3 regions of the Bacillus sp. CGMCC 1.60114 genome follow, and region 3 is predicted to be linked to each of the others. Evidence: riboswitches for the same ligand, from Rfam matches in the RefSeq annotation. Region 3 holds a riboswitch; each other region holds the start of a gene.

Region 1 (6,622 bases), on a different contig from region 3:
CACGGCTCTCTCCTTTTTCTAAAACGTATCTTAACTCTTATGAAGAATAACCCATTCATAGTACTCATACTTTTCCATTGAATTGAACCAACCTGCGATGAAATGTCATACAAAGTATCTCTTTCTCTCTTATTGCTTTAGCACATAAAAAATCTCCTTATAAGTAGACTAAAAAATCTAAATAAACATTTGACATTTATTCCTATCCAACATAGAATGATAATAAATATTACGAACCTCGAAATATACGGGAGTGGAAATAATTGCTGCAATATGAACACTTTTTAGACTTACTGCTCGATAACGCCAAGAAGCTTTTCTATCCAGAAGAATGGGTAAGCCTTGATTTATCACTTTCAAAAACAGAAGTATTCTGTCTGCTATGGATGGAGCGAAATACAGACATTACGATGAGCAAAATTACAGAACTTCTTGATATTCCAATGAGTACAACGACAGGTGTCGTCAATCGTCTCGTAAAAAAAGGATATATTGAACGCTACCGAAGTGAAAGTGATCGTCGTATTGTATTAATTCGTTTAACAGAAACTGGTATAAGGCTTGTAGAAGAAGTAAAGCAAAATGCTGCTCATTATTTTAATCTTGTAACTGAAGCACTATCAGAAGAAGAAAAAGCATTTTTACTGCAAATCTTCCAAAAAATAATGAATCACATCGCTACGTCACAACAAAAACCAGAAGAAAAACTTACTTCACCTAAAATGAAAAACATTCCGATTGAATAGGCCCCATTGCGGGTTTTTATTCAAACACATATTTCGACTCTCGTAATATTCGACTACCGAAATAAAGGGGATATGATGATGAGAATTATTTTGTACACAGGTAAAGGCGGCGTAGGAAAAACTAGTATTTCAGCAGCAACGGCACTTCAAAGTGCTAAACAAGGATTAAAAACATTAGTGATGAGCACCGATCCAGCTCATAGTTTAGGAGATTCGTTCGGCATAAAATTATCTTCTGAGCCACAAGAAATTCGAGAAAATTTATGGGCACAAGAAATTAATACAATCTATGAAATGGAAAAAGGCTGGGGCAAACTGCAAAAATATATTACATTGCTATTCACATCAAAAGCAGCTGACGATATTACAACAGAAGAACTTACTATGTTCCCAGGTATGGAAGATTTAATTAGCTTACTACGTGTATTAGATTACTATAAACAAAAAACATATGATGTCATCATTATTGATTGTGCACCAACCGGTGAAACGTTAGCAATGTTAAGCTTCCCTGATATGCTCGGCTGGTGGATGGAAAAACTCTTTCCAATTAAACGCAAAGTATTAAAGGTTGTACGTCCTGTTGCACAGCCATTGCTCGGTGTCCCGCTTCCTACTGATGATATTATGGATGAATTAACAAATACACTTGAACAACTAGGAGAAATGCGTGATATTTTATCCAACCGAGAAGTAACAAGCATTCGTGTTGTTGTAAATCCAGAAAAAATGGTTATTAAAGAGGCTCAGCGCAGCTTTACGTATTTAAATCTGTACGACTATAACGTTGATGCCATCATGATAAATCGAGTCATCCCTAACACCGTCACAGACTCTTATTTTCAAGCCTGGAAAGATGCGCAAAAGAAATATAAAGCATTAATTCAAGATAGTTTTCAGCCGCTTCCTATTTACGAAGCACCTATGTTTGAACAAGAAGTAGTTGGCTTATCTATGCTAGAGCGTGTTGGCGATGCTTTATTTAAAAGTGATTCTGATCCAACTGCCGTGAAATTCAACGGACGGACGCAATATGTCACAAAAAATGGTGATGAATATACCTTTGTTCTTTCCATCCCATTCTCGAATAAAAGTGAACTCTCTTTAAATCAAAAAGGCGATGAACTTATTATTCGTGCCGGTTCCGTAAAACGAAACATTACATTGCCAAAAACATTAACACATTTGTCCATTCAAGGAGCAAAATTTGAAGGTGATGTACTCAACATTCGATTTGGAGGTGTCGTTCATGCATGAGGATTTATTGCGGAAAATGATTCGGACGAAGCTAGAAATTGGAGGATACGTTATAAACAGATTACCTGCCCCGCTCCATCAGCGAGCAAACGAGGTGCTGAACATGTTTCATGAAGAGTTAACTTCCTATATACAAGAGCAGAAACAACCTGCGGAAACCTCTTTAAAACGTGTGACAATTGAATAAAGTGAAACTTTCATCAGTGGGGGTTTACTGCGCGTTAATGCGGGATAAATATATAAGAAGAGACTAGGAAAAATCCTAGTCTCTTCTACCTATTATACCTAACAAACATGGAATTCTATATTTCACAGAATTTGGGGTACAAAATTAGGGTATTGTCTGTTAGGCGCTATATGTTGAACTAATTATCAGAAGAGGGGGCCCATCTGATAATTAGTTAAACCCAATATTATTTCACAATCTTCTCAATCTCTTTTAATGGAAGATTCACAGAAATAGATCCGCCATTTGTTTCTTTCTTAAGTGCTTCCTCTACTTCTTTTGAATGATATAATTCAATGATTTTTTTGTATGTTGCGTTATCTTTATCTTTCGTACGAGCAGCAAAAATGTTCAAGTATGGTTTTGCACTATCATTCTTTGGATCTTCTAAGAAAATGGAATCTTTAACTGGGTCAAGATTCGCTTGCCCTGCTACACCATTGTTAATAACAGATGCTGCTACGTCTTTTAGTACGCGCGGTGTTTGCTGCGCTACAACCGGTGTGATTTTTAATTTTTTTGGATTTTCAACAATACCACTTGGATCACCAAATAACCCAAAGTCTTTTTTCAGTTTTAATAATCCAGCTGCATCGAGAAGTTTTAACGCGCGAGCTTGGTTTGTTGGATCATTCGGAATTGCAATTTCTGCACCGTTTGGAATTTCGCTTGGTTTCTTATACTTTTCTGAGAATAAACCCATTGGTGCAATTTGTGTTGTACCAATGGCTGTAATATCTAATTTATGCTCTTTTTTAAATTGCTCTAAAAAAGCAATATGTTGAAATGCATTTAGTTCAATGTCTCCATCTGCTAGTGCTTTATTAGGTGTTGTATAGTCAGAAAACTCAACTAACTTAATTTGAATTCCTTCTTTTTCAGCTTTCTTTTTGAGAATATTCCATGATTCTCCATCCGTTCCTGTTACACCAATGCGAACGACTTTTTCCTTCGCTGCTGCTTCTTTTGAATCCTTACCACAACCACTTAATACCGATACACTCACAACCGCCGACAATGCAAATGCTAATAATTTTTTCATTTCATTTCCCTCTTTTCTTATTCTGTTTTATGATCTACGTAAAAATCTCTTCGCAAAATAGTTTCCTAAGTTTTGTGCAACTTGCACAAGAAGAATTAATAATACAACTGTTACAAACATCACGGATGTATCAAAACGCTGATAACCATATGTCATCGACAAGTCGCCAAGACCACCACCGCCAACAAGACCGGCAACTGCTGAAAATTCGATTAACGCAACTGTCATAAACGTAATCCCTAAAATTAATGGGGCTAACGCTTCTGGAACGAGAATCTCAAAAACAATTCTTAGCGGAGAAGCCCCCATCGCTTGAGCTGCCTCAATAACTCCTTTCGGAACAGAAACAAGATTTGTTTCTACCATCCTTGCAATTCCAATAGAAGCAACGAGCGTCATTGGAAAAATCGCAGCAGCCGTTCCAATCGTTGTTCCAATAACAGCACGCGTCACAGGACTAAGAGCTACTAAAAAGATAATGAACGGAATAGGACGAATCGTATTAATAACAATATTAAGGATAGAAAAGACCAGTTTATTTTCTAAAAAATTACCTTTTCTTGTCACATATAAAAGTAAACCTAGAGGTATACCAAGAATTGTAGCGAATATAAGGGTAGCAATAACCATTAATACCGTATCTCCAGTCGCATCTACAATCCGTGGCCAAAATGTACTCCAATCAACTCGCATGACTTTCAACCTCCCTCAACTGAACTTGCAAGCGCAGATGATGAATTGCCTTCTGAATTTCTTTTGACTCCCCTTGTAATTCAACGAGAAGATTTCCAAATAAAATGCCTTGTAGTTCAATAATATTTCCATAGAGTACATTTACATCAACGTTATAATGTTTGGCAATATAAGATAATAGCGGCTGTCCTGTTGCTTCACCAGTAAATGTTATACGATAAATGAGGCCTCCACTTTGAATTTTAGCAATCACGCTCTCTGGTAAGTGATCATTAATAACAGACCTTACAAAGTTTTGCGTCGTTTTTGTTTTTGGGCTTGTAAACACATCGAAAATCGTGCCTTCTTCAATCACCTTTCCCTTTTCCATAACAGCAACCCGGTGGCAAATTTCTTTTACAACTTGCATCTCATGTGTAATGAGAAGAATCGTAACTTTATATTCTTTATTTACCTTTTTTAAAAGATTTAAAATTTCTGACGTTGTCTCTGGATCCAATGCTGATGTAGCTTCATCACAAATTAGTACATCTGGGTATGTAGCAAGTGCTCTTGCGATGCCAACGCGCTGTTTCTGTCCTCCAGATAATTGCTCTGGATAATAATTCGCCTTATCTTCTAACCCGACAAATTGTAATAATTCTGTTACTCGCCTTTTAATTTCATTCTTTGGTAACTTCGCTAATTTGAGCGGATAAGCAATATTTCCATACACAGTTCGTGAACTGAACAAATTAAAGCTTTGAAAGATCATCCCAATCCTTTGACGCAACTGTCGTAACTCTTTTGTCGATAACAATGTAATGTCTTTCCCATCAATGGACACAATACCTGATGTTGGATGCTCTAACATATTGACTAAACGTAATAGTGTACTTTTCCCAGCGCCACTAAAACCGATAATACCGAAAATTTCACCTTGCTCAATCGTTAAGGATACATCTTCTACCGCATGTACAGATTGACCGCTCGACTCATACACTTTACTCACTCTGTCGAATGAAATCATCCTATTCCCTCCTATTCTCTGTAACAACCTGAAGTCATTCTTAAGGCAAATAAAAAATGCCCTTCTTCTTATCCAATTTCATAAGAAGAAGGGCATTTGAATATGCGCACTCACATCTTCTTATCTTTCAAGCTTCAAAAAGCTTGCTGGAATTAGCACGGTATTCAAAAGAATCCGTTGCTGAGGTATCATAGGGCCAGTCCCTCCACCTCTCTGGATAAGAATTCATATCGATTTAGTTGTCATTTAATTAGTTTTCATTATAAAACTCTGAAAAGTAAGAGTCAACAAAAAAATTAAACTTTTCAGTTTTAATTTAATGTAAATTTCTTTATCTCACATTTTTCTAAAAGGAAAACTCCCCAAAATAATGGAATAATTAAACGAATACAAAATCGAAACTGGGGGCTGTAACTGAAATGAAAACTGCTCTTTTACTCGTTGATATCCAAAATGATTATTTTCCAAACGGAAAAATGGAACTGCGCAATGCTAGCGAAGCGTGCGAATATGCAAAACGCATACTTCAACATTTCCGTGAAACAAATCAGCCTATTTTTCATATCCAACATGTTTCCACTCGCGAAAATGCAACATTTTTTCTTCCAAATACAGAAGGCGTACACATTCATGAGAATGTTCGTCCTTTGCAGCACGAAACAGTCATACTGAAGCATTATCCAAATAGCTTTCGAGAAACTTCATTATTACAGGAATTACAAGATTTACAAATCGAGCAAGTCGTTATATGCGGTATGATGACACATATGTGCATTGATGCTACAGTACGAGCCGCCTTTGATTTTGGCTTTACATGTACAGTAATACACGATGCGTGTGCAACGAAAGACTTAATCTTTAAAAATGTGTCTATTCCAGCTGTATATATTCACAATACAATTCTAGCTTCCTTAAATGAAGTGTATGCTGAGTTAATTAGCACAGAAGAGTTTATAAAGCGCGAAAAATCCCTTTAGACTTAATGAGGATATTAAAAAAACCTACTTCGACACAAAAAGAAAATAATTACCCATCATACATGGTTAATTGGGACAAACACCCTTTCAAATTACAATATAAATTCGTATTCTAGCACATTTTTAATTCCTATAACTCTATATTCTTATCAAGATGCACAAAAAGAAACACCGCCTTCAGCGAGCAAACTGAAAGCGGTGTCTTCTTGTCTAATCATAGATTTTCCTTCAAGTTGTATTATACAGGAAATATGTGAAATTTATACAGAGAAATACTACAAAATATAATATATTTTCTACAAATATAACGTATTTTTAATAAAAATGTTAAAAACTAAGCAGATTCAATATATATTCACTCTTTTTATTGTAATTCCTAATAGAAATAGTTTTAGACTACAGGTACTAAGTAAAGTCCCATGGTCCGTCAATACGAAGATAAAACCTTTTTCATGTTTCTTATCCTAAAGGTCTCATAATTCTTTCCCGTTGTTCAAATGTAGCAATTTCCCTTATTCCTTTTCCCAAAAGCATTTCCGTATTTTTCTCTACATATGCCCCTAAATCATCAGGGAAATGAGAATCCGAAGATGTCGTAAATGCTACTCCTTCTTGAACTAAAATATCTAAAAAGGTTGGACTTGGACACATTTCTTTCACAGGATAACGATA
Region 2 (6,622 bases), on a different contig from region 3:
GCCCTTGCTTGAAGTAATAACCGCCAATGTGCTAAGCGAACAAGTGGCCACTCTGCTACAACAAATAATACTGTTGCCCCGTGTGCAGTATGAATGCGTATCCATTCTGGAAAACGAATATCATAGCAAATTGTTCCTGCGCACGGCATATCCTCTAATAGAAAATGCCCAGTTTCATTTCCAGCAATTAAATATTTATGCTCATCCATCAGTTGAAACAGGTGGACTTTACTATATTCAGCCACGATTTTCCCGCTTCGATTACTAATATACATTGTATTTGTAACACCTTTCTCTGTTTGCTTAGCAATCGATCCTCCAACAATATTTACACTATTTTGCTTACTCCACTTCGATAATAGTTGTTTCGTGTATTTCCCATCTGGATCAGCAATCTCAGCAAGTCGACCCAAGTCATAACCTGTCGTCCATAGCTCTGGTAATACAATAACATCTGGCATTTCTTTCATTGCTTCGTTTATTTTTTTCTCAGCGTGCTCTATATTTTTCTCTACATGACCAAAAGTGATATCCATTTGAATACAAGCAATTTTCATTGATTTCTCCCTACTCCCTTTTATTTTTTCCTTTACAAAAAGTTGGAAAGATTATATCATTTGTCACTATAATTGCAACAATTTTCAAAAAGAGGTGGAAAGTATGAAACATTTTCAACCTTCTGAGATACTAACATCATTACCAACACAATTTTTTGCTACGCTTGTCGCAAAAGTCAACAAAGCCGTGCAAGCTGGTCATGATGTTATTAACTTAGGACAAGGAAATCCAGATCAGCCAACGCCAACGCATATCATAACAGCACTACAGCGTGCAGCAGAACAACCCATTCATCATAAATATCCGCCATTTCGCGGACACGAAAGCTTAAAAGAAGCTGTCGCTACGTTCTATGAGCGTGAATACGGTGTACAGTTAAATCCAAAAACCGAAGTAGCTGTTTTATTTGGCGGAAAAGCCGGGTTAGTTGAACTACCGCTTTGTTTTACAAATCCAGGCGATACAATTCTCGTTCCTGATCCTGGTTATCCAGATTATTTATCAGGTGTTGCCTTAGCGAAAACAAAGTTTTCAACAATGCCATTATTAGCAGAAAATCGATTTTTACCTGATTATACAAAGATTGATAAACAAACTGCTGAACAAGCAAAATTAATGTTTTTAAACTATCCGAACAATCCAACAGGAGCCATTGCAACAACAGAATTCTTTAAGGAAACTATATCATTTGCAAACAAACATGACATTTTAGTTTGTCATGATTTCGCGTATGGTGCCATTGGTTTTGATGCTAAAAAGCCAATTAGTTTCTTACAAGTTGATGGAGCAAAAGATGTTGGCATTGAAATTTATACGTTATCAAAAACATATAATATGGCGGGATGGCGCATTGCATTTGCCGTTGGGAATGCAAGTGTTATTGAAACAATAAACGTATTACAAGATCATATGTACGTCAGTATCTTTGGTGCCGTACAAGAAGCTGCTTGCAATGCGTTATTAAGTTCGCAAACTTGTGTAGATGAACTAGTAGAACGCTATGAATCTCGAAGAAATGCTTTCATTACAGCATGCCGTTCTATCGGCTGGAATGTTGCTGCACCACAAGGATCTTTTTTCGCGTGGCTTCCCGTTCCAGATGGATATACTTCAGAACAATTTGCTGATGTATTATTACAGCAAGCACACGTCGCGGTCGCTCCAGGCATCGGCTTTGGTGAAAACGGTGAAGGCTATATTCGCGTCGGCTTATTACATACAGAGGAACGCCTTCAGGAAGCAGTTCATAGAATTGATCAATTAAAAATTTTCAAAAAAACATTGACAACATAAAAATTCTCTGTCAGAATTCAGTTATCAAAAATATTAAAACATTTCCGAATACTTCTTATCAAGAGCAGGTGGAGGGACGAGCCCGATGAAACCCGGCAACCGATCTACATTTTGTAGGCACGGTGCTAATTCTCGCAGCATTAAGCTGACAGATAAGGAGCTGGTTGTAAAAAAACCTCTCCTTAGCTGAGAGGTTTTTTTTATTCAACTAGGAGGTTATGAAAATGAGCGGAATAACAGCGACATATTTAATTCATGATGATTCTCAAAATTTAATTCAAAAGGCAGAGCAAATCGCCCTCGGCTTAACAGTTGGTTCATGGACACACTTACCACACTTACTACAAGAACAATTAAAACAGCATAAAGGTTCAGTCATTAGTGTAGAAGAATTAGAAGACGATGAAAAAATAAATATATACCTTGATAAAAAAGTAAAACGCGGTCTTATTAAAATTCATTATCCATCTGCTAATTTTAGCAATGACTTACCAGCGATTTTTACAACTGTTTTCGGAAAATTATCACTGGATGGAGAAATTAAATTAATTGATTTGACATTTTCTGATGATCTAAAAGAACGCTTCTCAGGTCCTAAATTCGGTATCGATGGAATACGAAACAATTTAAATGTCCACGACCGCCCACTTCTTATGAGTATTTTCAAAGGGATGATTGGCCGTAATATCGGTTATTTAAAAACACAGCTTCGCGATCAAGCAAGCGGCGGTGTAGACATTGTAAAAGATGATGAAATTTTATTTGATAATCCGTTAACACCACTGTCAGAACGTATTCGAGCTGGAAAAGAAGTATTACAATCTGTATACGAAACATATGGTCATAAGACGTTATATGCTGTTAATTTATCTGGACGTACTTATGATTTAAAAGAAAAAGCAAAACAAGCAGTTACAGCTGGGGCTGATATATTACTCTTCAATGTATTTGCTTATGGACTTGATGTTTTACAAGCATTAGCTGAAGACGATGATATTTCTACCCCAATCATGGCACATCCAGCAGTAAGCGGTACTTACATAGCATCTGAATTATACGGATTTTCCTCATCCTTGTTACTTGGCAAGTTACTTCGCTATGCAGGTGCAGATTTCTCACTATTTCCATCACCTTATGGAACTGTCGCTTTAAAAAAAGAAGAGGCACTTTATTTATCAAAAGCGCTTACAGATGAAAATGAACCATTTAAACGCAGCTTTCCAGTTCCATCTGCTGGGATTCATCCAGGACTTGTTCCTCTTCTTATCCGTGATTTTGGTGGACAATGTGTTATTAATGCTGGTGGCGGTATTCACGGACACCCTTCTGGCGCACAGGGAGGCGGAAAAGCGTTTCGATCTGCCATCGATGCAACGCTAACAAACACGCCTCTTCATGAGGTTAATGATCCTAATTTACAAGCCGCCTTGCGTTTATGGGGCAATCCTTCTGGAGAGGTGAAGGCATGAGTATTCAAATTTTTTGCGATTTCGATGGCACAATTACAAATAACGATAATATTGTTGCCATTATGGAAAAGTTTGCACCGCCAGAAGCGGAAACAATTAAACAAAAAATTTTATCACAAGAACTTTCTATTCAAGAAGGTGTTGGAAAACTTTTTTCTCTATTACCTACAAGTCTACAAAATCAGATTATAGCTTTCATTAAAGAAACCGCAGTTATTCGTACTGGTTTTATAGAATTTGTACAGTTTTTACGAGGGAATAATATACCACTTTATATCATATCAGGAGGAATGGACTTTTTTGTTTATCCTCTTCTCGAAGGACTTGTTGATTTTGAGCAAATTTACTGTAATACAACTGATTTTTCTAATGAAACAATTCAAGTAAATTGGCCACATCTGTGTGATGAACATTGTGAAAATGAATGTGGTCTTTGTAAATCAACGCTTATTCGCAATTTAAGTTCACAGAGTAATTTTAAAATTGTAATTGGTGATTCTATTACAGATTTACAAGCCGCAAAACTTGCTGATAAAGTGTTTGCTCGTGACTTTCTTATTACAAAATGTAAAGAACATCACATTACTTATACACCGTTTGAAACATTTCACGATATACAAAGCGAAGTGAAGCAATTGTTGGAGGTGATAAAGTGAAACAACTATTTCGTCAATGGCAAGAACTGAGTGAACTAAAAAAAGAATTAACTGATCGGAATTGGTTTCCAGCAACAAGTGGAAATATCTCAATAAAAGTGAGTGACAATCCCCTTACCTTTCTCATTACAGCAAGCGGAAGAGATAAAACAAAAACAACACCCGACGATTTTCTGTTAGTCGATCAAAATGGAAACCCTGTTTTAGAAACAGATTTACGCCCTTCTGCAGAAACATTGTTGCATACTCACATTTATAATCATACAAACGCTGCATGCGTCTTACACGTCCATACAACCGATAATAATGTAATTACAAACGTATACGACAAAGAAGTTGTGCTTTGTAATCAAGAAATTATTAAAGCACTCAATATTTGGGAAGAAGGCGCCTCCATTCGAATTCCGATTATTGAAAATTACGCTCATATTCCAACGTTAGGTGAGAGCTTTCGCAATCATATTTACGAAGATGCAGGAGCTGTTTTAATTCGCAATCACGGTATTACAGTATGGGGAAAAGATAGCTTTGATACAAAAAAGAGATTAGAAGCATACGAGTTTTTATTCCAATTTCATATTAAACTGTTATCAATTAAAGGAGGCGTTCAAAATGGCGCAAATTCGTATTCATGAAGTTAATACTCGTATTGAAAAAGAAATAGAAGTACAACAGTTTTTACAAACTGAAGGTGTTTTGTATGAGAAATGGGATATCACAAAACTTCCTGCTCATTTACAAGAAAACTATGCATTAACTGATGAAAGTAAGAAAGAAATTTTAGCTGTGTTCGCGGAAGAAGTTGCTGATGTTTCTAGACGACGCGGCTATCAAACAAGCGATGTTATCTCACTTTCTCATGCAACACCGAATCTAGATGAATTGTTAGTAAACTTTAAACAAGAGCACCATCATATTGATGATGAGGTTCGCTTTATTGTTAGCGGGCATGGCATTTTTGCTATTCAAGGAAAAGACGGTCGTTTCTTTGATGTTGAACTTGAACCAGGCGATTTAATTTCGGTTCCTGAAAACACGAGACATTACTTTACGCTTCAAAATGATCGTCAAGTTGTCGCAATTCGTATTTTTGTGACAACTGAAGGTTGGGTTCCTATTTACTAAGGTAGTACGTTGAATAAAAGGAATGGATTCCCCTTTTTCTTCCTTTTATTCACTCTACATATATACATCCTCCTATGGTCAGGTTTATCTCTATTCAGGAGATAAACCTGCATTTTTTGTTGAATAATTTTTTACAATTTTATGAACATTTTGTGAATTTTTTCTGAATATTCTGTTTAAAATGTGTTATAATACAAATAATAGAAAAAACAAGTGGAATTGTAAAAAGGAGGAAGGGAATACATGGAGTTAATTTTAGCCATTCTTTTCGGTGTCGTTTGCGGGTTTATACCTGCTGTTGTGGGAGCTACTATGGAGGAATTAGAAGTTGGCATGATTGGTTTTGTTGCATCTTCTGTAAGCGCTTTATTTTTCGGTTTATATGGTGCAATTCCTGTTAGTATACTGTTCGCACTATATATACTACGTCATTCTCGCACAAAGCGATTTACTCGAACTAGAATGGCTGAAGTCATTCCCTTTCCAATTGAAAAAGCACGCCGGGCATCAGGCCTTTCCTAAATAAAAAAGTCCTCATATGAGGACTTTTTTATTTATTTTCTTCTAAAAATTGAAATAGTTCCTGTAAATGAAGTGCATCCTCTCCATAACTGACTGAAACGTAAAATTTCCCGTCTACTTCTGCTTCCATATATAAATCAATGAGATCACGTTCGTACTTTAACGCTAAATAAAATTCCATCTCTTCTAGCATTTCTTTCGTTGTTCGAATGACATAACGACCTGTTTCATCTCTACCATATTCAAATACGGGTTCAAAATTATATTTCTTTTTAAACGCAGCCAGTTGCTTATCATGAATATTAATCGTTTTTGTGCGCTGTACCGTATCAATGATATTATCAAATTTTTCTAAACCCATACATTCACTCCTTTATGTATTGTTTATATAATGCCTGTGTTCCACTATTTTCTTCACCGTCTTGCATCAATTGTTCATATAATTCTCGTGCAAGAGCTAAGCCCGGTGCAGATAATCCTAGCTGTTCTGCTTCTGCTAACGCAATTTTCATATCCTTAATAAAATGTTTCACATAAAACCCTGGTTCAAAGTTACCTTGTAACATACGAGGTGCTAAATTACTTAATGACCAGCTACCTGCTGCACCAGTAGAAATGCTTTGTAACACTTTTTCTGGATGTAAACCTGCCTTTTTAGCATAAGCAAGCGCTTCACATACACCAAGCATATTAGATGCAATCGCAATTTGATTGCACATTTTTGTATGTTGGCCACTACCTGCATTTCCTTGCAACATAATGTTTGTACCTAATAGTTCAAATAACGGCAAGCATGCTTCATATACTTCTTCATCCCCACCGATCATAATCGCAAGGCGCCCTTCTTTTGCTCCGATATCTCCTCCCGATACCGGGGCATCTAACACATGAATTCCCTTGCTCTTCCCTTCTTCATAAATACGTTTTGCAAGAGTCGGTGTTGATGTTGTAAAGTCAATCGTAATCGTCCCTCGCTTGGCATGAGTAAGAATCCCCTCT
Region 3 (6,622 bases):
TCGTGATATCAGCTAAGACATCATCAATTTCGATATGGATTTGATAAGTATTTAAATCGCCTTTGAAGATGTTTGGTCCAATACGGACTTCACATTGATCGTTAGAGGCGAAAAAGTCTTTTTCTGAAGTCTGATAGATTTTTTTGATCGTACGTCCATCAGAAAGATCGAGATTGAAAGTAACAAAAGGAGTAAGTGGTTTGTTATTTTCAATATATGGTTTTGTAAAGAATACAATCACCAGTTTTGAACCATCATTCAAATGAGCGTCGAAGTACCACCATTCGTAAGTCCCTTCACTTCCATCCGTACGCATACCGTCTTCCCATTTTTCTATTTGTCCTTTTTTAAGACCTAATTTCTTGTAATGTTCTGATGTTGATCCTAATACAGCGTTCATTGTTTTCATGCTCATCGCTATCTTCTCCTAACAAATCATATTCATGTTTTTCCGATCTTCCTAAGTAAAGAGGAGCGATTTACCGGTAATTATTATGGATTGGTTGAAACAAATCTTCTTGAGTAGTACGAACGACAGAAAAATTGTCAACATTGTAATGACCATGAAGTATTTCATTATGATGATTTATTATCTGTTCGGCAGATAAAGTTGAAGAATCTGTCGTCGAATGACCATCCCCAACTAAAGTAACATCAAAATGACTCACCGTTGCCGTTCTAACCGCTGTGTCAATACAGTGTTCAGTTTTACATCCCATAATAACAAGATGTTCAATCTCATTGTCCTTTAAAAAACTCATTAATGGCGTACCGTAAAACGAATTTGTAGCCGCTTTATCAAATATTTTTGCAGTGGTTGGCACTTTTATTTTTGGGTGTATTTGAAACCCTGGACCTTTGCCGTCAGCAACATCTTTATCCCTGATAAAGACGATTAAAATTTGTGATTCTAATGCTTTATTAATAACGAAATTAATATTTTCTAATAATACGTCTTTATTCAGTACACTTTTGTTTTTATCATTTCCATCAACTAATTCTTGTTGAACATCAATAATAAGCAACGCTTGCTTCAATAGAAAAACTCCTTTTCATTATAGTTTTCTACACCTATTCTCCAAACCGTTCTTCATTTTCATGTTCATCATATCGCCCCCCTTCATCTATTAAACTTATTTCGCTATAGAAGCATAATATCCTCTTTACTATCACTTATAGTACGGTTCACCCTAGTGTACTTAAATGAAGTTTTAATTACTCATTTTATTAGCCTTCTTCACACATTATTAATATCTCAAACGAATGATCTAGAAAAGCATTATCCAAATAGATTCTATTTGCTTTGTTCAGATACAAGTCTAGGAAGTCCGCCATATTTTTGAAATCTCCTCAATATGATGAGGTGTGGTTCTGCAGCATCCTCCTATTAACCGAGCCCCTGCATTGTACCATTCTTTAGATTTTATATCGAAACTGTTACATAATTGTTGACCAGACCATGTTTTGGTTTCTGGACTATAGATTTCACCTGAGTTCGGATAAACAAGAATCGGTTTTTTTGTGTTTCTACTCAATTCTTGGATAGCCCCTGTAACAACAGCTACTGGTGCACAATTGATACCAATTGCTGCAATTTGTTCACTTCCCTCAAACAACTTTGCACAATCCGCAAGCTTAGTACCATCACTTATCGCTTTCTCATTTTTTAAAGAAAATGATAGCCAAGCATATGTTTCTGGAAAATCCCGCAATAATGAATCTAATACTTTTGCTTCTTGCAAGGAAGGAATCGTCTCAAAGGCTAATAGATCGGCCCCCGCTTCAATCAACGCTGACATTCTTGTACGATGAAATTCTGCTAACGTTTCATCTGTGACACCGTAATTGCCAATATATTCTGAACCATCTGCCAAGTAAGCTCCATAAGGACCGATAGATGCAACAACCAATGGTTTAGGCCTATTCGTTTGCGTATTCTTCTTCCAGTAATCATCCCTTGCTCTTCTTGCAAGTAACACTGTTTGCTTAATTAACTCTAAAGCTTCCTTTTCTTGTATTCCGCGCCCAGAAAAACCATCAACAGTAGCTTGATAGCTTGCCGTAATGGCACAGTCCGCTCCAGCATGAAAATAGTCAGAGTGGACCTTATAAATTAATTCCGGATTCTCAAGTAATACACGTGCTGACCAAAGGGAATCGTTCAAATTACATCCGTGTGACTCCAGTTCTGTAGCCAGCGCTCCGTCAAGCAGCATAATTGAATGTTGAGATAAAATTGCATCAATTGGATTGATTTTGTTGGACATAATCTATTCCCCTTTTCTTTACATTTTGTGTTAGATAATAACTTCCGTAGCAAAACAATATAAATGGAACACCACAATATAAAGCAATTCGTTGTGTAGGATCAAACGCAATCCCGACACATGACGCAAAACAAATGATAAAAGAAGCGATTGGTACCAGCGGATAGAATGGTGTACGATAGACCAAGTCATCTGCAGAATTTCCTTCTTTTACATATTGTCTGCGAAATAGGAACTGTGAAGCACTAATACTCATCCAAACTACAACCACTGCTAAACCTGAAATGGAAACTAGCACAATATACACAGTATCCGGTGCCACGATACTTGAGAACAGAGCCAAAGCTCCTCCCAACATGCTGAAAATGACCGCATTGATTGGAACACCCTGTTTTGTCATTTTTGCAAAAATAGGAGATATTGTGTTCTTATTGGCAAGCGACCACAGCATTCTAGAAGAGGCATAAAGACCTGAGTTTGCAGCAGATAGAATAGCCGTTAGTATAACGAAATTCATAATATCTGCCGAATATGGCACCCCAACTCGTTCAAGAACGGCAACAAAGGGGCTCTCTAATACTCCTGCATCGGAACTAGGTAATAACGCAGATAAAACAATGATCGTTCCTACAAAAAAGATAATCAATCTCCACAAAGTAATACGAATGGCCTTAGGTATCGCTGTTTCTGGATTCACTGTTTCACCGGCCGCAATTCCTATTAATTCCGTTCCTGAAAAAGCAAAATTAACGGCAAGCATCGTCATTATAATGGCAAAAGCACCATGAGGAAATAGACCTGTACTTATAAAGTTAGAAAAGAATGGCGCTGGCTTTGAATGAGCCATCGGAACAAAACCTACTATTGCTGCTGCTCCTAAAACAATAAATATTACAATAGCTATTACCTTTATAGAGGCAAACAAAAATTCAGATTCAGCAAAAAATTTAACCGTCAGTACATTTAATACAAAGATTAAAATGGCAAAAAGTGCACTCCATATCCAGACATTGATGGATGGAAACCATCTCTGCATAAGCAACCCTGCAGCAGTAAATTCAGAACCTAAAGCAACAGTCCAAGTTAACCAGTACAACCAAGCTACGGTATACCCTGTCCCTGGTCCAATGTATTTAGATGCATAACTATGAAATGCACCTGTTTCAGGCATATGTACGGAAAGCTCACCTAAACACAGCATAACTAGATAAACCACTAGTGCACCAATCAGGTAGGAAAGAATTGTACCAAATGGGCCAGCTTGTTGAATCGTGTAACCTGAACTTAGAAATAATCCAGTTCCAATTACTCCACCAAGTGATAACATAACTAAATGACGTGCTTGCATTTTCCTTTGAAATTCTTTCCTATTTTGGTTTTCCATTCCTACTCTCCTCCTACTATCCAGAGAAAACAAAAACGCACTCTATAAAAGAGTGCGTGGCTGACAAATAAAAACGTACCCTCCTATCTATCAGGTTCATCACCCGCTGGAATTAGCACAGTATCTTAAGCAGACCTGTTGCTGAGGTTTCGTAGGGCCAGTCCCTCCACCTCTCTGGATAAGAATATTTTTTTATAACCTTATCAATCTATGTAAAAATTGTCAATGTGTTTCTGCACTTATAAATACCTCCTAATTTATTTACTTGTTTTTCCCGCTATTCGCTGGCAGTAAGATCCTTTATTCAGAAAGGAATAAAGAAAATATGCAGAGAATAACTGCTGGCATGTGCCCGATTGGTTCAATTAACCATTAATAGGAGCTGCCACCACTGATGGAAGTTTCACTTTATAAAACGTATTTATCTTCCGTATATAAACTGGAAAATAAAGTTTGTTTATCATTCCTTATTATTCTAAACTCTCATCAAACTTGAACAAATACTGAAGGGGATCTAGACGAAACAAAATAAAAGCGCTTGCATAATTAAAAATCCGAGTTATAATACTTGTATACAAGTATACTTGATTAACATGAGGTGACGTTATGACGGAATCAATGGAATTTCTTTATCCTGAAAAATGGCTTTCAAAAGCTTCTACTGGTGATCGTGTTGCAAGCGAACTTAGAATGCGTATTATTGCAGGTAAAATTGAAAGCGGTATCATTCTATCGGAAAATAAATTAGCTGCCGATTTTTCTGTAAGTCGGTCACCCGTTCGTGAAGCATTAAAAGTACTAGCTTCTGAAAATATAATTCGCTTAGAAAGAATGGGCGCCGTTGTCATTGGTTTAACCGAAAAAGAAATCGAAGAAATATATGATGTCCGTTTACTCATAGAAACGTTTATCTTTGAACGACTTGTAAAGATGGACACGAATGAGTTAGTAAAGGAACTAAATAAAATTATGGAAATGATGAAAATCGCCATCAAATATCATGATGCTGATGAGTTTTCTTATCAAGATGTCTTATTCCATGAAACGATTATTCGCACCATTCAGCATTCCCACATCCTGATGATTTGGAATAATTTAAAGCCTGTTATGGAAAGTTTAATCCTTTTATCAATGCGTACCCGCTTCAAGGAAAAGTATGAAGACTTTGAACGGGTTATTAAAAATCATGAGCTTTATATAAAAGCAATCGAATCAAAAGATCGAGCTCTCATGATTAAAGCCTTACATCAAAACTTTGATGATGTTCAAGGGAAAGTTGAAGATCTCTGGATGTCACAACAAATGTTATCTAAAGGAGTAGAGCAAGAACATGAGTAGCTATATGTTAGGTATAGATATCGGTACAACAAGTACCAAAGCTGTATTATTTACTGAAAAAGGCGAAGTCATCCAAACAGAGAATATTGGTTACCCACTTCGCACACCGGATATATCCACAGCGGAACAAGATCCAGAAGAGATTTTCCAAGCTGTTTTACAAGCAATTTCAAATATAATGAAACATCATTCAGATAAAAAACCATCGTTTATTTCATTTAGCAGTGCTATGCATAGTGTCATTGCCATGGACGAAAATGCCCAGCCGCTGACACCTTGCATCACCTGGGCAGATAATCGCAGTGAAGCATGGGCACGTAAAATCAAAGATGAACGGAATGGCCATGAAGTTTATAGACGAACAGGAACACCCATTCACCCTATGTCACCATTAAGTAAAATTACTTGGATTGTGAATGACCATCCTGAAATCGCTGTTAAAACGAAAAAATATATTGGAATAAAAGAATATATCTTTAAAAAATTCTTTGATCAATATGTTGTCGATCATTCCATCGCCTCATGCATGGGGATGATGAATCTACAAACGCTAGATTGGGATGAAGAAGCTTTAAAAATTGCTGGTATAGCACCTGCTCAATTATCTGAGCTCGTACCAACCACTACGATATTTAGCAACTGCAATCCGGATTTAGCCAAAAAGATTGGTATCGATCCACAAACACCATTTGTCATTGGTGCTAGTGATGGAGTGCTTTCTAATCTAGGTGTGAATGCAATTAGAAAAGGCGAGATTGCGGTCACAATTGGGACAAGTGGTGCTATTCGAACCATTATTGACAAGCCGCAAACAGATAAAAAAGGAAGAATATTCTGTTATGCCCTAACAGAAAAGCATTGGGTAATTGGTGGACCGGTAAACAATGGCGGCATGGTCCTTCGCTGGATTCGCGATGAACTTGCTTCATCAGAAGTAGAAACTGCAAAAAGACTAGGAATTGATCCATACGATGTATTAACCAAAATCGCTGAACGTGTAAGGCCTGGTGCAGACGGATTATTATTCCATCCATACCTCGCAGGTGAACGTGCGCCATTATGGAATCCAGATGTACGTGGCTCCTTCTTCGGTTTAACGATGTCACATAAAAAGGAACATATGATTCGCGCAGCCTTAGAAGGCGTTATTTATAATTTATATACTGTATTTTTAGCATTAACTGAATGCATGGACAGTCCTGTGACCCGTATTCAAGCAACAGGAGGCTTCGCAAGGTCTGACGTTTGGCGACAAATGATGTCCGATATTTTCGCATCTGAAGTCGTTGTTCCAAAAAGCTACGAAAGCTCCTGTCTAGGTGCATGTATATTAGGTCTCTATGCTACAGGAAAAATTGATTCTTTTGAAATCGTTTCCGAAATGGTTGGCAGCACCTACAAACACACACCGAAAGAAGAAGCAACAAAAGAATACAGACAATTACTGCCGATATTTATTAACCTATCAAGAGCATTAGAAGAAGATTATACACGAATTGCTAATTATCAAAGAAATTTAATACAGTAAAACTTTCATCAGTGATCCCCCACTTCCTCGTTTCTCTTTGAATCTTGAAGTGGGGGCTTACTGCCCGCGAATAGCGGGATAAACACAAATACAGCTAATATTAGG

What was found. A riboswitch is a leader RNA that binds a small molecule or an ion and turns the genes downstream of it on or off. The one in region 3 is predicted to bind S-adenosylmethionine.
Region 1: another riboswitch for S-adenosylmethionine. It lies ahead of ACFQZ1_RS02485 (methionine ABC transporter ATP-binding protein); the one in region 3 lies ahead of mmuP (S-methylmethionine permease).
Region 2: another riboswitch for S-adenosylmethionine. It lies ahead of mtnW (2,3-diketo-5-methylthiopentyl-1-phosphate enolase); the one in region 3 lies ahead of mmuP (S-methylmethionine permease).

What each region holds. Positions count from the first base shown of each region.
Region 1 is NZ_JBHTHG010000005.1:33,427-40,048, reverse strand. It holds gene ACFQZ1_RS02510 (MarR family winged helix-turn-helix transcriptional regulator) at 264-746, shown strand; gene ACFQZ1_RS02505 (ArsA family ATPase) at 822-2,003, shown strand; gene ACFQZ1_RS02500 (DUF3926 domain-containing protein) at 1,996-2,190, shown strand; gene ACFQZ1_RS02495 (MetQ/NlpA family ABC transporter substrate-binding protein) at 2,417-3,271, opposite strand; gene ACFQZ1_RS02490 (methionine ABC transporter permease) at 3,299-3,964, opposite strand; gene ACFQZ1_RS02485 (methionine ABC transporter ATP-binding protein) at 3,954-4,973, opposite strand; SAM riboswitch class I at 5,091-5,197, opposite strand; gene ACFQZ1_RS02480 (cysteine hydrolase family protein) at 5,393-5,950, shown strand; gene ACFQZ1_RS02475 (histidinol phosphate phosphatase domain-containing protein) at 6,410-6,622, opposite strand, start outside.
Region 2 is NZ_JBHTHG010000117.1:97,946-104,567, reverse strand. It holds gene ACFQZ1_RS19095 (carbon-nitrogen family hydrolase) at 1-557, opposite strand, end outside; gene ACFQZ1_RS19090 (pyridoxal phosphate-dependent aminotransferase) at 661-1,851, shown strand; SAM riboswitch class I at 1,904-2,010, shown strand; gene mtnW (2,3-diketo-5-methylthiopentyl-1-phosphate enolase) at 2,076-3,320, shown strand; gene ACFQZ1_RS19080 (2-hydroxy-3-keto-5-methylthiopentenyl-1-phosphate phosphatase) at 3,317-3,976, shown strand; gene ACFQZ1_RS19075 (methylthioribulose 1-phosphate dehydratase) at 3,973-4,611, shown strand; gene ACFQZ1_RS19070 (1,2-dihydroxy-3-keto-5-methylthiopentene dioxygenase) at 4,589-5,101, shown strand; gene ACFQZ1_RS19065 (hypothetical protein) at 5,345-5,623, shown strand; gene ACFQZ1_RS19060 (DUF3909 family protein) at 5,652-5,984, opposite strand; gene ACFQZ1_RS19055 (NAD(P)-dependent oxidoreductase) at 5,989-6,622, opposite strand, start outside.
Region 3 is NZ_JBHTHG010000084.1:187,629-194,250, forward strand. It holds gene ACFQZ1_RS12750 (hypothetical protein) at 1-415, opposite strand, end outside; gene ACFQZ1_RS12755 (cysteine hydrolase family protein) at 480-1,037, opposite strand; gene mmuM (homocysteine S-methyltransferase) at 1,320-2,267, opposite strand; gene mmuP (S-methylmethionine permease) at 2,242-3,651, opposite strand; SAM riboswitch class I at 3,732-3,836, opposite strand; gene ACFQZ1_RS12770 (GntR family transcriptional regulator) at 4,258-4,989, shown strand; gene gntK (gluconokinase) at 4,982-6,517, shown strand.